One region of the Kitasatospora viridis genome, then DNA from elsewhere that is predicted to be linked to it. Evidence: riboswitches for the same ligand, from Rfam matches in the RefSeq annotation. Region 1 holds a riboswitch; each other region holds the start of a gene.
What was found. Region 1 has a riboswitch for S-adenosylmethionine ahead of FHX73_RS21260 (aminotransferase class V-fold PLP-dependent enzyme). Riboswitches for the same ligand answer to the same signal wherever they lie in the genome.
Positions count from the first base shown of each region.

Region 2: linked by a shared signal. The riboswitch ahead of thrC (threonine synthase) and the one ahead of FHX73_RS21260 (aminotransferase class V-fold PLP-dependent enzyme) in region 1 are both predicted to bind S-adenosylmethionine.
Region 3: linked by a shared signal. The riboswitch ahead of FHX73_RS45205 (putative leader peptide) and the one ahead of FHX73_RS21260 (aminotransferase class V-fold PLP-dependent enzyme) in region 1 are both predicted to bind S-adenosylmethionine.

Region 1 is NZ_VIWT01000001.1:4,711,234-4,715,523, forward strand. Features, by position in the region: gene FHX73_RS21250 (hypothetical protein) at 207-629, shown strand; gene trpD (anthranilate phosphoribosyltransferase) at 787-1,860, shown strand; SAM riboswitch class IV at 1,952-2,069, shown strand; gene FHX73_RS21260 (aminotransferase class V-fold PLP-dependent enzyme) at 2,121-3,524, shown strand; gene FHX73_RS21265 (Lrp/AsnC family transcriptional regulator) at 3,541-3,822, opposite strand; gene FHX73_RS21270 (rhomboid family intramembrane serine protease) at 3,819-4,290, opposite strand, start outside.
Region 2 is NZ_VIWT01000001.1:2,550,842-2,555,131, forward strand. Features, by position in the region: gene FHX73_RS11230 (cold-shock protein) at 1-12, opposite strand, end outside; gene FHX73_RS11235 (MoaD/ThiS family protein) at 506-784, opposite strand; gene thrC (threonine synthase) at 832-2,112, opposite strand; SAM riboswitch class I at 2,130-2,262, opposite strand; gene FHX73_RS11245 (glucosyl-3-phosphoglycerate synthase) at 2,447-3,463, shown strand; gene FHX73_RS11250 (alpha,alpha-trehalose-phosphate synthase (UDP-forming)) at 3,527-4,290, shown strand, end outside.
Region 3 is NZ_VIWT01000005.1:335,098-339,387, forward strand. Features, by position in the region: gene FHX73_RS37980 (beta-ketoacyl-ACP synthase 3) at 1-536, shown strand, start outside; gene FHX73_RS37985 (LLM class flavin-dependent oxidoreductase) at 581-1,654, shown strand; gene FHX73_RS37990 (GNAT family N-acetyltransferase) at 1,657-2,406, opposite strand; SAM riboswitch class IV at 2,636-2,749, shown strand; gene FHX73_RS45205 (putative leader peptide) at 2,780-2,917, shown strand; gene FHX73_RS37995 (LLM class flavin-dependent oxidoreductase) at 3,081-4,290, shown strand, end outside.

The sequences.
Region 1 (4,290 bases):
CTCCGGACAGCCCGTCAGCACGGGCGGCTGACGTTCCCTCGCCCAGTCGGGTGACGGTGGCTCAGTTCCGCGGACGGGGCCGGATCGCGACTGTGCGCGCCGATCTCGTGCCGGACGCTCACCGGGACGGGTGATCGGGGAGTAGCATCCGGAGGTGGTGGACGTGGTCTGGATCACATTCGTCTGACACATGGGAGCAGGTCCTGATGACGCACAGCAGCGACGAGGCGCTCACCGTCCTCGTCTACAGCGACGACCGCAACACCCGGGCGCAGGTGCTCGCGGCCCTCGGCCGGCGCCCGGCGGCCGACCTGCCCGAGGTCGAGTACCAGGAGTGCGCGACCACTCCCGCGGTCCTGCGGGCACTTGAGAAGGGCGGGGTGGACCTCTGCGTCTTCGACGGCGAGGCGGTTCCGGCCGGCGGCCTCGGCCTGGCCCGGCAGGTGAAGGACGAGATCTACGGCTGCCCGCCGGTGCTGGTGCTGATCGGGCGCCCGCAGGACAGCTGGTTGGCCGCCTGGAGCCGGGCCGACGCGGCGATCTCCCAGCCGGTGGACCCGGTGGCGCTGGCCGAGGCGGTGGCCACCCTGTTGCGGGCCCGGCTCGGCGCCAGGTCACTGGCCCGCTGAGCCGGCCTGCGGTCCGGCCCGGCGGACGGTCGGCCGGGGCCGGCGCCCCGGCCGTCTCAGCAGGAGAGAAGGGCCGCCGTCCACGCGACGGCGGCCCTTCCGCGCTCGCTAGGCTGACCGCGTCCCTCCCGACAACGGCGCACCTGGAGAACCGGTCATGGCGAACGTGAACCCTGCGAACGGCGGCGACGACCCCGTGCAGGTGAGCCGCACCTGGCCGGACGTGCTGAGCAGCCTGCTGGCCGGCACCGACCTGGACCGCGCCGACACCGCCTGGGCGATGGACCGGATCATGAGCGGCGAGGCCAGCCCGGTGCAGGTGGCCGGCTTCATGGTGGCGCTGCGGGCCAAGGGCGAGACCGTGGACGAGGTCAGCGGCCTGGTCGAGGCGATGTACGCGCACGCCCGCCCGCTGGAGATCCCCGGGCCGGCCGTGGACATCGTCGGCACCGGCGGCGACCGGGCCAAGACCGTCAACATCTCCACCATGTCGGCGATCGTCGCCGCGGCGGCCGGCGCCAAGGTGGTCAAGCACGGCAACCGGGCCGCCTCCTCGGCCAGCGGCTCCTCGGACGTGCTGGAGAAGCTGGGCGTGCGGCTGGACCTGACGCCCCGTCGGGTCGCCGAGGTGGCCGAGGAGGTCGGGCTGACCTTCTGCTTCGCCGCCACCTTCCACCCCGCGATGCGGCACACCGCCGCCGCCCGGCGCGACCTCGGGGTGCCGACCGCCTTCAACATCCTCGGCCCGCTGACCAACCCGGCCCGGGTGACGGCGCACGCGGTCGGCTGCTTCGACACCCGGCTGGCCGGCCTGATCGCCGGGGTGCTCGCCGAACGCGGCTCCACCGCGCTGGTCTTCCGCGGCGACGACGGGCTGGACGAGCTGACCGTCTGCACCACCTCGCGGGTCTGGCTGGTCCGCGACGGCCGGGTCACCGAGACCGTGCTCGACCCGCGCGAGCTGGGCATCGAACTGGTCGCGATCGAGGCGCTGCGCGGTGCGGACGCCGAGTACAACGCGGCGGTGGCCCGCCGGGTGCTGGCCGGCGAGCGCGGGCCGGTGCGGGACGCGGTGGTGCTCAACTCCGCTGCCGCGCTGGTCGCGTTGGACCTCACCGCGGCGCCGCTGACCGAGCAGCTGGCGGCCGCCATGAAGCGCACCGAGGAGGCCCTGGACTCCGGCGCCGCCGCCGCGCTGCTGGACCGCTGGTCGGCGGCCACCGCGCGGTAGCACCCGCGCAGTCGCCCGCCATCCGGTCGGTGGTCCGGATGGCGGACGGCGGATTGACCACTCCTCGGTCGGCTGCTTAGAGTCTGCGCCAGGTCATGAGTGACAGCGCGACAAGCCCCAGCTTGCTGTCCGGCAACCCTCCGTCCGTGGCGGGGTGCCCTGGGTGAAGACCGGGCCGAGCGGCGAGGTGCCGCCGGCAAGCGCGGACCACCGGACTTTTCGCACCCCCGGGGTCCCTGACCCAGGAGGAGTGCATCCCGATGTCGTCCACCAACGCCGCTGCCGCCACCACCGTCACTGCTGCTCCCGCCGCCTTCGCCGAGCCGCTCGCCGTGCTGGGCTCCGAGGTCGAGGTCCCGCTGGTCTCCGGCGAGAAGGTCGGCTACGCCGCCCTCGACTACGCGGCCAGCGCCCCCGCGCTGCGCCGGGTCTGGGACGACGTCGCCGCCTACGCCCCGTACTACGGCAGCGTGCACCGCGGCGCCGGCTACCTCTCCCAGCTCTCCACCGAGCTGTACGAGCAGAGCCGGCAGGCCGTCGCCGACTTCCTCGACCTGCGCGAGGGCGACCAGGTGGTCTTCACCCGGGCCACCACCGACTCGCTCAACCTGCTGGCCGGCGCGGTGCCCGCCGGCACCCGGGTGTTCGCCTTCGAGACCGAGCACCACGCCTCCCTGCTGCCGTGGCAGCAGGCCGGACTGGCCGTCACCTACCTGCGGGCGCCGCGCTCGCACGCCGAGGCGGTGGCCGCGCTGGACGCCGCGCTGGCCGCCGACCCGGCCGGGCCGGACGCGCCCCGGCTGCTCTGCGTCACCGGCGCCTCCAACGTGACCGGCGAGCTCTGGCCGATCGCCGAGCTCACCGGGACCGCGCACCGGCACGGCGCCCGGGTGGTCGTGGACGCCGCCCAGCTGGCCCCGCACCACCGGGTCTCGGTGCGCGAACTGGACGTGGACTGGATCGCCTTCTCCGGCCACAAGCTCTACGCGCCCTTCGGCGCGGGCGTGTTGGCCGGCCGGGCCGACTGGCTGGACGCGGCCGAGCCCTACCTGGCCGGCGGCGGCGCCTCCCGCACCGTGGCCCGGCAGGCGGACGGTTCGGTGGCGGTGGAGTGGCACCGGGGCCCGGCCCGGCACGAGGCCGGCTCGCCCAACGTGATCGGCGCCTACGCGATCGCCTCCGCCTGCCGGGCGCTCACCGAGGCCGGCCTGGACGCGCTGCGCGAGCGCGAGGAACTGCTGATCGAGCGGCTCACCGAGGGCCTGGCCGCCGTGCCCGAGGTGCGGGTGCTCAGCCTGTTCGGCGCCGACGCCGCCCGGGTCGGCGTGCTCTCCTTCGTGGTGCGGGGCTGGAACAGCTCGCACTTCTCGGCGGCGCTCTCCGCCGAGTACGGCATCGGCGTGCGGGACGGGCTGTTCTGCGCGCACCCGCTGGTGCGCACGCTGCTCGGTTCCGAGGACACCGCCCCGTCCGAGTGCGGCGCGCCGGAGCCCTCGCTGCCGGGGGAGCGCAGCCTGAACGCGATCCGGGTCAGCTTCGGCGCCGGCACGCCGCTGGAGCACGTGGACCGGTTCCTGGCCGCGGTGCGCGAGCTGGTCACCGACGGGGCGCGCTGGAACTACCGCAACGAGGGCGGCCGTTGCGTGGCGGACACCCGCCGCTGAGCGGGGCCGGGCCCGGTCAGCCGTCCAGGCCGATCGAGAACGCCGCCTCCAGGTCGTGCTGGGAGTAGGTGCGGAAGGAGATGTGGGTCTCCGTCGAGGTGACGCCGGGGACCTTGTTGAGCCGGGCCGGGATCACCTCGGCCAGGTCGTCGTGATGGCGCACCCGGACCATCGCGATCAGGTCGTACCCGCCGGTGACCGAGTACACCTCGCTCACGCCGTCGATCGCGGCGATGGCCTCGGCGATCTCGGGGATCCGGTCGACGCTGGTCTTGACGAGCACGATGGCAGTGATCACGAGGAGGCTCCTGGATTGGGGACGGGATCAGGGTATCCGGCCCGCCTGGCACCCACCCAGAGGGCCAGGAAGCCGCCGGCGAAGCCGATCACGTGGGCCAGGTAGGCGACCCCGGGCCCGGCCTGCGGGGCCTGCGGCCGCATGGCCGGCGCCGACCACCACTGCACCGCGAACCAGAGCCCCAGCACCAGCCAGGCCGGGAACCGCAGCGGCAGGAAGAGCAGCACCGGCACCAGCGCGGTGACCCGGGCCCGCGGGTAGAGCCGCAGGTACCCGCCGAGCACCCCGGCGATCGCGCCCGAGGCGCCGACCAGCGGGCGCAGCGCGGCCGGCCCGGCGTGCGCGGTCAGCGCGTACCCGTAGACCGCCAGCAGGCCGGCCGCCAGGTAGAAGAGGAGGAACCGGGCGCGGCCGAGCCGCTGCTCCACCGCCGGGCCGAAGACCTGGAGGAAGAGCATGTTGCCCAGC
Region 2 (4,290 bases), 2.2 Mb from region 1:
GCCCTGAGCCATTCCGAACTCCCCTAGTGCTGTACTGGCCCTTCACGCGCCCGCTGGTCGCGGACCCGGGTCTGGCGGACCATGCCGAAGGTGTCCCCCCGGGGCGTGATCCTGCCGCAGCAACCCGCCCCCGGTTGCCAGTTGGCGTCCCGAGGACAGGCGGATGCGTCGACCGCGGCTGAATGTATCCGGATCGGAGCCCTCTGCAACAGGGTCACTGAACGCCAATTCAGCCACCCGGCCGACGGACAGGAGGGGAGGAATACGACAGAGTTCGGCAATTCGCCTCGGACATAGCGGGCGGAAGCCGCGAATTGTCCAAATAATTCTGACGCGTCGCCGACATGAATCCGCGTGCGCGTGGGCAGCTATGTCTCAACGGTCGGGACGCCGGGGCACAGCCTATGCCCCAGCCTCCGGGCTGCTCGCACCGCCCCGGGCACGACGGCGGGGCGCCCCCGGCCGCAGTGGCCGGGCGACGCCCCTGGGGTGTGCCGACGGACCGTCAGCAGCCGCCCGCCACGGCCGGGATGATGGAGACGGTGGCGCCGTCCTTGACCTCGGTGGCCAGGCCCTGGTCGAAGCGCACGTCGTCGTCGTTGACGTACACGTTGACGAACCGGCGCAGCGCACCGGCGTCGTCCAGCACCCGGGCGCCGATGCCGGCGTGGTTGCGGTCGAGGTCGGCGATCACCTCGGCCAGGGTGGCGCCCTCGGCGGTCACCTCGGACCGGCCGTCGGTGTAGGGGCGCAGGATGGTGGGGATGCGGACGGTGGCGCTCATCGGTGGCTCTCCTGGTTCGGGGGGATCTGGGGGGTGGGGGAGGCGGCTCAGACCAGCCCGGCGGCCCGGAAGGACTCCAGGGTCGGCCGGATGGTCGCGGTCAGGCCGGTCCCGGCCACCGCGTCCAGCGTCTTCAGGCCGTCGCCGGTGTTGATCGCCACGGTCTCCTTGGCCGGGTCCAGCTGACCGCTCTCGACCAACTTCTTGAGCACGCCGATGGTCACGCCGCCCGCGGTCTCGGCGAAGACCCCCTCGGTGCGGGCCAGCAGCTTGATCGCCTCGACCACCTCGGCGTCGGTGACGTCCTCCACCGCGCCGCCGGTGCGCCGGGCGATGTCCAGCACGTAGGGGCCGTCGGCCGGGTTGCCGATCGCCAGCGACTTGGCGATGGTGTCCGGCTTGACCGGGCGGATCACGTCCCGGCCGTCCTTGAAGGCGGCGGCCACCGGGGAGCAGCCGGTCGCCTGGGCGCCGAAGACCTTGTACGGGCGGTCCTCGACCAGGCCGAGCTTGATCAGCTCCTGCAGGCCCTTGTCGATCTTGGTGAGCTGGGAGCCGGAGGCGATCGGGATGACGATCTGCTCGGGCAGCCGCCAGCCGAGCTGCTCGCAGATCTCGTAGGCCAGGGTCTTGGAGCCCTCGCCGTAGTACGGCCGCAGGTTGACGTTGACGAAGCCCCAGCCCTCGCCGGCCGGGTCGCCGATCAGCTCCGAACAGAACCGGTTGACGTCGTCGTAGTTGCCCTCGATGCCGACCAGGTCGCCGCCGTACACGCCGGCCACCACGATCTTGGCGTGCTCCAGGTCGTGCGGGATGAAGACGCAGGAGCGCAGGCCCGCGCGGGCCGCCGCGGCGCCCACCGCGCCGGCCAGGTTGCCGGTGGAGGAGCAGGACAGGGTGGTGAAGTCGAAGGCCCGGGCCGCCTCGATCGCGCAGGCCACCACCCGGTCCTTGAAGGAGTGGGTCGGGTTGCCGGAGTCGTCCTTGATGTGCAGCTGGGCGGTGAAGCCGAGCTCGGCGCCCAGCCGGTCGGCCTTGACCAGCGGGGTCCAGCCGGGGTTCAGGTTGGGCTTGCCGGCCACGTCGGCCGGCACCGGCAGCAGCGGGGCGTAGCGCCAGATCGAGGCCGGCCCGGCCTCGATCCGCTTGCGCAGCTCCTCGGTGTCGTAGCCGCTGTAGTCGTAGGCGATCTCCAGCGGCCCGAAGCACTCCAGGCAGGCGAAGCTGGGGCCGAGCGGGAACCGGGTGCCGCACTCGCGACAGGACAGCGCGGTGGCGGGGCCGAGGTCAACATCGGACGTCGCGGCGACAGGGGTAGCGGTAGCCATGATGGCGGAGGCCTCTCTCCTCATCTTCCCCGTGGCGCGGGCGCGCCACAGGCCGGAATTGGCACCTGTCCCGCCGGGGCCTGCTACAGGCCGGTCGAGAAGGTTGCCGGGACGTCAACGGGCCGTTCCCTCAGTCCCTCTGGATGAGCTCTATGAAGTTGTCACCGACTGCGAAGCCGGCGGCCATGATGATCAAGTTGGCCGGCGGTCCACCCCGGTGTGCGAAGGTCTGATCGCAGTACGAAGACTGTAGCCGAAGGCACGACAGCTGACCGCTACCGTCCGCTACGCGAGACGGCCGCGACCATTTCAGAGAGCCGACAAGGAGCGAGATTTGCCAGCCCAGCAGAGCCCGGAGCTTCTCCCGGAGGCAGCGCGCTGGTTGCGTCGCAGGTCCTGGACGGCGGCGGACCGGCCGCTGTCCGAGCTGCTCGCCGCCAAGCGGGCCGCCGGACCGGCCGGCACGGTGAGCGTGGTGCTGCCGGCGCTGGACGAGGAGTCCACCGTGGGCGGGATCGTCGAGGTGATCCGCCGCGAACTGATGGAGCGCGTCCCGCTGGTGGACGAGCTCGTGGTGGTGGACTCCGGCTCCGCCGACCGGACCGCCGAAGTCGCCGCCGCCGCCGGCGCCCGGGTCGTGCAGCGCGACGCCGTGCTGCCCGAGGTGCCCGCGGTGCCCGGCAAGGGCGAGGTGCTCTGGCGATCACTCATGGTGACAAGCGGCGCGATCGTCTGCTTCATCGACGCCGACCTGCGCGAGTTCGACCCGGCCTTCGTCTCCGGCATCGTCGGGCCGCTGCTCACCGAACCGGACGTGCACCTGGTCAAGGCGATGTACGACCGCCCGCTGGAGGAGGGCGGCGCGGTGGTGCCGGCCGGCGGCGGGCGGGTCACCGAACTCGTCGCCCGGCCGCTGCTCAACCTGCACTGGCCGCAACTGGCCGGTTTCGTGCAGCCGCTCGGCGGCGAGTACGCGGCCCGCCGCTCGCTGCTGGAGCGGCTGCCCTTCCCGACCGGCTACGGGGTGGAGCTCGGCCTGCTGGTGGACGCCCTGGACCTGGTCGGGCTGGACGCGCTGGCCCAGGTCGACGTCGGGGTGCGGCACCACCGCCACCAGGACGGCCAGGCGCTCGGCCGGATGGCCGCCACCATCTACCGCACCGCGCTGGAGCGGCTGGACCGCACCCACCGGCTCAAGGCGGCCGAGGACCTGGCCCGCCCGGTGCTCACCCAGTTCTCCCGCGACCCGGTGACCAGGGAGTTCACCGCCCACGACCACCCGGTCACGGCGCTGGAGCGCCCCCCGGTGATCGAACTGCCGCAGTACCGGGAGCGGTCCGGCCGGAGCTGACCGGTCCCGGGGTGTGGCCGACGTCCTGGTTTGCCGCACGGCGGCCCCGGCAAGGTTCGAGATATGGCCGATCAAACGACCGCACGCATCCTGGTGGCCTCGAACCGGGGCCCGGTGTCCTTCTCGACCGCGGCGGACGGCAGTCTCAGCCTGCGCCGCGGCGGCGGCGGACTGGTCTCGGGGCTCTCCGCGATCGACGACCCGAACGCCGTCTGGGTCTGCGCCGCACTCGGCGAGGCCGACCGGGCGGCGGCCCGGCGCTCGCCCGACGGGCGGCTCGACCGGGCCGGCTTCGAGGTCGGCGGGCAGGCCGTGCGGATGCTGGACCTGGACCCCGAGGTGTTCGACCGGGCCTACAACGGCGTGGCCAACTCGACCCTCTGGTTCCTCCACCACATGCTCTACGCCACCCCGACCTCGCCCGCCTTCGACCGGCGGGCGGGCGAGCAGTGGGCCGGCTTCCGGGCCTACAACGCGGCCTTCGCCGAGGCGCTGGCCGCCGAGGCCGCGCCCGGCGCCGCGGTGCTGGTGCAGGACTACCACCTCACCCTCGTGCCCGAGCTGCTCCGCGAGCTGCGCCCGGACCTGCGGATCGGCTACTTCCTGCACATCCCGTGGGCGCCGGCCGACTACTTCCGGCTGCTGCCGGACGACCGGGCGGCGGCCGTGCTCACCGGCGTGCTGGGCGCCGACCGGGCCGGGTTCCACACCCGGCGCTGGGCCGAGGCCTTCGCCGACTGCTGCGAGCAGGTGTTGGGCGCCACCGTCGACCGGGCCGACCTCTCGGTCACCCACCGGGGCCGGACCACCAGGCTGGGCGTGCACGC
Region 3 (4,290 bases), on a different contig from region 1:
TGTTCGGCGACGGCGCCGGCGCGGTGGTGGTCGGGCCGGCGGAGGCGCCCGGGATCGGGCCGGTGGTGTGGGGCTCGGACGGTTCGCGCGCGGCGGCGATCGCGCACACCGGCCCGTGGACGGAGCTGCGGCCGGCCGGCACCGCAGCCCGCCAGGCCGACACCGAGCCGCGCCGGGCTTGGCCGACCATGCGGATGGACGGTCAGGCGGTGTTCCGCTGGGCGGTGGCGACCGTGCCGGAGGTCGGCCGGGAGGCGCTGGCGGCGGCCGGGGTGGGCGCGGCGCAGCTGTCCGCGTTCATCCCGCACCAGGCGAACCTGCGGATCGTGGACGCGGCCGTGAAGGCGCTGGAGCTGCCCGAGCACGTCGCGGTGGCCCGGGACCTCGCCGAGGCGGGGAACACCTCGGCCGCCTCGGTGCCCCTCGCGATGGAGCGGCTGCTCAGCGAGGGCGCCGTCGAGCCGGGCGGCCTGGCCCTGCTGGTGGGCTTCGGTGCGGGCCTGGCGTACGCGGGCCAGGTGGTCGTGCTGCCGTGACCGGGCCCACCACCGGTAGTCAACGAGCAACAGGGGAGGCCGACATGGGCGAACACCTCTGGTACATCCCGAACACGGTCGAGGCCGGCCACCGCGGCGACGAGGTGCGCGAGGACTGGGACACGCTCGACCACTCGACCGAGCTCGCGCTCGCGGTCGAGCGGCACGGCTGGGCCGGCGCGCTGCTCGGCACCGGCTGGGGCCGGCCCGACACCTTCACGGTGGCGGCGGCTCTGGCCGCCCGCACCACCACCTTCAAGCCGCTGATCGCGGTGCGGCCCGGCTACTGGCACCCGGCGAACTTCGCCGCGGCCTCGGCCACCCTCGACCGGCTCAGCCGGGGCCGGGTGCTGGTCAACGTGGTCAGCGGCCTGGACGACCCGGCGGCCTACGGCGACGGTGAGTTCGACCAGTCCCGCCGCTACGCGCGCACCCTGGAGTTCCTGCGACTGGTGCGCCGGCTGTGGGGCGAGGACGGGGTGACCTTCCACGGCGAGCACTACCGGGTGACGGACTCCACGCTCCGGCCCCGCCCGTGGGGCGCCGAGGAGGGGCGCCACCCGCCGCTGTACTTCGGCGGTGCGAGCCCGGCCGCCGAGGAGGTGGCGGCGCGCGAGGCCGACGTCCAACTGTTCTGGGGCGAGCCGCTGGACGGCGTGGCCGAGCGGATCGCCCGGCTCCGTGCCCTCGGCGAGCGCCTCGAACGCCCGCACCCGCCCCTGGAGTTCGGGCTGCGAGTGACCACCGTGGTGCGGGACACCAGCGAGCAGGCCTGGCGCGCGGCCGAGCAGAAGGTGGCCCGGATGGCGCGGCAGGGCGCGCACGACCCGGAGGCGGCGCAGCGCCGCGGTGCGGTCGGCCAGCGCCGCCTGCTCGACCTGGTGGACCGGGGCGAGGTGCTGGACAGCTGCCTCTACACCGCGCCGGGCCGCTACGGCGGGGCGGGGGCCGGCAGCACCTGGCTGGTCGGCTCCGCCCGGGAGGTCGCCGACGCGCTGCTGCGCTACCGCGAGCTCGGGGTGACGCACTTCGTGCTCTCCGACACGCCCTACCAGCGGGAGATCGCCCGGATCGGCGACCAACTGCTGCCGCTGCTCAGGAAGTTCGAGCCGAGGTGAGACTACGCGGGCGGTGCGCCGGGCGTGCGCAGCAGGTGGAACGAGCTGGTCTGCCGCAGCGTGAAGCCGATCGACTCGTACAGCCGGATCGCCCCGGTGTTCGTGCCGGCCGTGTGCAGGAACGGCGTGTCGCCGCGTTCCCTGATCCCGGCGGCGACGGCGCGGACCAGCCGGGTGGCCAGGCCCCGGCCGCGGTGCTCCGGATCCGTGCAGACGGCGCTGATCTCGGTCCAGCCGGGCGGGCGCACCCGCTCGCCGGCCATGGCGATCAGTCGGCCGTCCTGCCGGATGCCGAGGTAGCCGCCCAGCTCGACGGTGCGCGGCAGGAACGGCCCCGGCCGGGTGCGGGCGACCAGGTCGAGCATCTCGGGCACGTCCGCCGCCCCGAGCCGGACCGCCTCCGGGTCGGGCTCGGCCCGCAGCGCGGTGTCGACCAGCTGCACGAGCCGGCCCGACTCCTCGATCCGCCAGTCGGCGGACGGCGGGGTGATCTCCCCGCCGACGGAGGTCAGGTTGCCCGGCCCGACCAGGGCCGCGAGGTCCGCCCAGGCGCGCGGATCGGCCGGGTCGGCGAGCGCGGTGATCGGCGAGACGTCGGCGCGGTAGCGGGCGGCCAGGCCGACCCGCTCGGCGAACCGGAGGTGCGGGCCGGTGAGCGCGGCCCAGGCGGGGTTGTCGAGCGGGTGGGGCGCGATCCCGCCGGCGGTCGGCTGAGGCTGCGACGGCTGCGGCGGGTGGACGCTGGTGGACATGGTCGGGAGGTCTCCCATCGGGACGTTCGAGCAAAGCTAGGAGCCCTGCGCGGCGGATGTCAACGACCGCCCGGAGCATGAGATCCACGACCCTCACGCCGTGTCAACCCCGGTCCGGAGTGCGTCGGTTGACGAGCAGTGACGCACGGGACCGGCGTGGCGCCACGATGATCGTCCGTCATCCGGCGGGGATTGTGCCGGACGACACTGTCGGGTTACGGTGCATCAAGGTCATGAGTGTCAGCGTCAAGCCCTGGCTTGCTGACCGGCAACCCTCCCACGCGGCGGGGTGCCCCAGGTGAGGACCGGGCGGTGCCGAACGGCGGCACCGCAAGCGCGAGTTCGAAACGGTGCGACCCGAAGGGGGACGGAGATGACGGGAGTGCGACAGGCCCTCGCGCTGCGGACCGCCCCGGTCACCGTCAAGGCCCGCTGCCGGGTCACCACGTCGTACGCGCGGCTCCACATAGACCTGCAGCGCGTGACCACCGCACTCTGTCCCGCCTCCTAGCGCCTCGCGCCGTGCGGCCCACCGCAGTGCCGCGCTCCGCCGTCTGACCCGGGTCACCGCACCTCCTCCGTCCTGACCGCACCGGCCCCGGCCGGCAGCCGTGTCGGGCGTGCCGCGTCCCGCCCCGTCAACGACCACCTCTTCGACCCGGAAGCGGTTCCCCATGCCCGAAACCCCAGAACCCCTGCACCTGGCCGTCGCCCTCGACGGCGCCGGCTGGCACCCGGCCGCCTGGCGCGAGCCCGACGCCCGGCCCGAGGCCCTGTTCACCGCGCGCTACTGGGCCGACCTGGTCGCGGAGGCCGAGCACGGCCTGCTGGACCTGGTGACCATCGAGGACTCGCTCAGCCTCCAGTCCACCCACCCCTTCCGCCCCGACGGGCGCACCGACCAGGTGCGCGGCCGGCTGGACGCGGTGCTGATCGCCGCCCGGATCGCGCCGCTGACCAGCCACATCGGCCTGGTCCCGACCGCGGTGGCGACCCACACCGAGCCGTTCCACCTCTCCAAGGCGATCGCCACGCTCGACCACGTCAGCGGCGGCCGGGCCGGCATCCGGCTCAAGGTGTCCGGCCGGGTCGACGAGGCCGCCCACTTCGGCCGCCGCACCGTGCCCGAGCTGCGGATCGAGGACCTGGACACGCCGGTCGGGCAGGAGCTGCTGCGCGACCTCTTCGGCGAGGCCGAGGATTACACCGAGGTGCTGCGCCGGCTCTGGGACAGCTGGGAGGACGACGCGGAGATCCGCGACGTGGCCACCGGCCGCTTCGTCGACCGCGCGAAGCTGCACTACATCGACTTCGAGGGCCGCCGGTTCAGCGTGCGCGGCCCGTCCATCACCCCGCGTCCGCCGCAGGGCCAGCCGGTGGTCGCCGCCCTGGCGCACCGCGGCGAGCCGTTCCGGCTGGTCGGCCGCTCGGCCGACCTCGGCTTCACCACCCCGCAGGACGCCGCGGACGCCCGGGCGATCGTCGCCGAGATCCGCGCCGCCCAGGCCGCCGCCGGCCGCGCCGAGCAGCCCCTGCACGTCTTCGGCGACCTGGTGGTCTTCCTCGACGAGCAGCCCGGCGCCGCCGCCGACCGCAAGCTGCGGCTGGACCGGCTGGCGGGCACCGGGTACACCAGCGACGCCCGGGTCTTCACCGGCACGCCCGCCCAACTCGCCGACCTGCTCCAGGAATGGCAGCAAGCCGGGCTCACCGGCTTCCGCCTGCGCCCCGGCGCCCTGCCGCACGACCTGACCGGGATCACCCGAGGCCTGGTGCCCGAGCTCCAGCGCCGCGGGGCCTTCCGCACCGCCTACGAGGCCGGCACCCTGCGCGGGCTGCTCGGTCTGCCCCGCCCCGCCAACCGTTACGCCGGCGTTGCTGCTG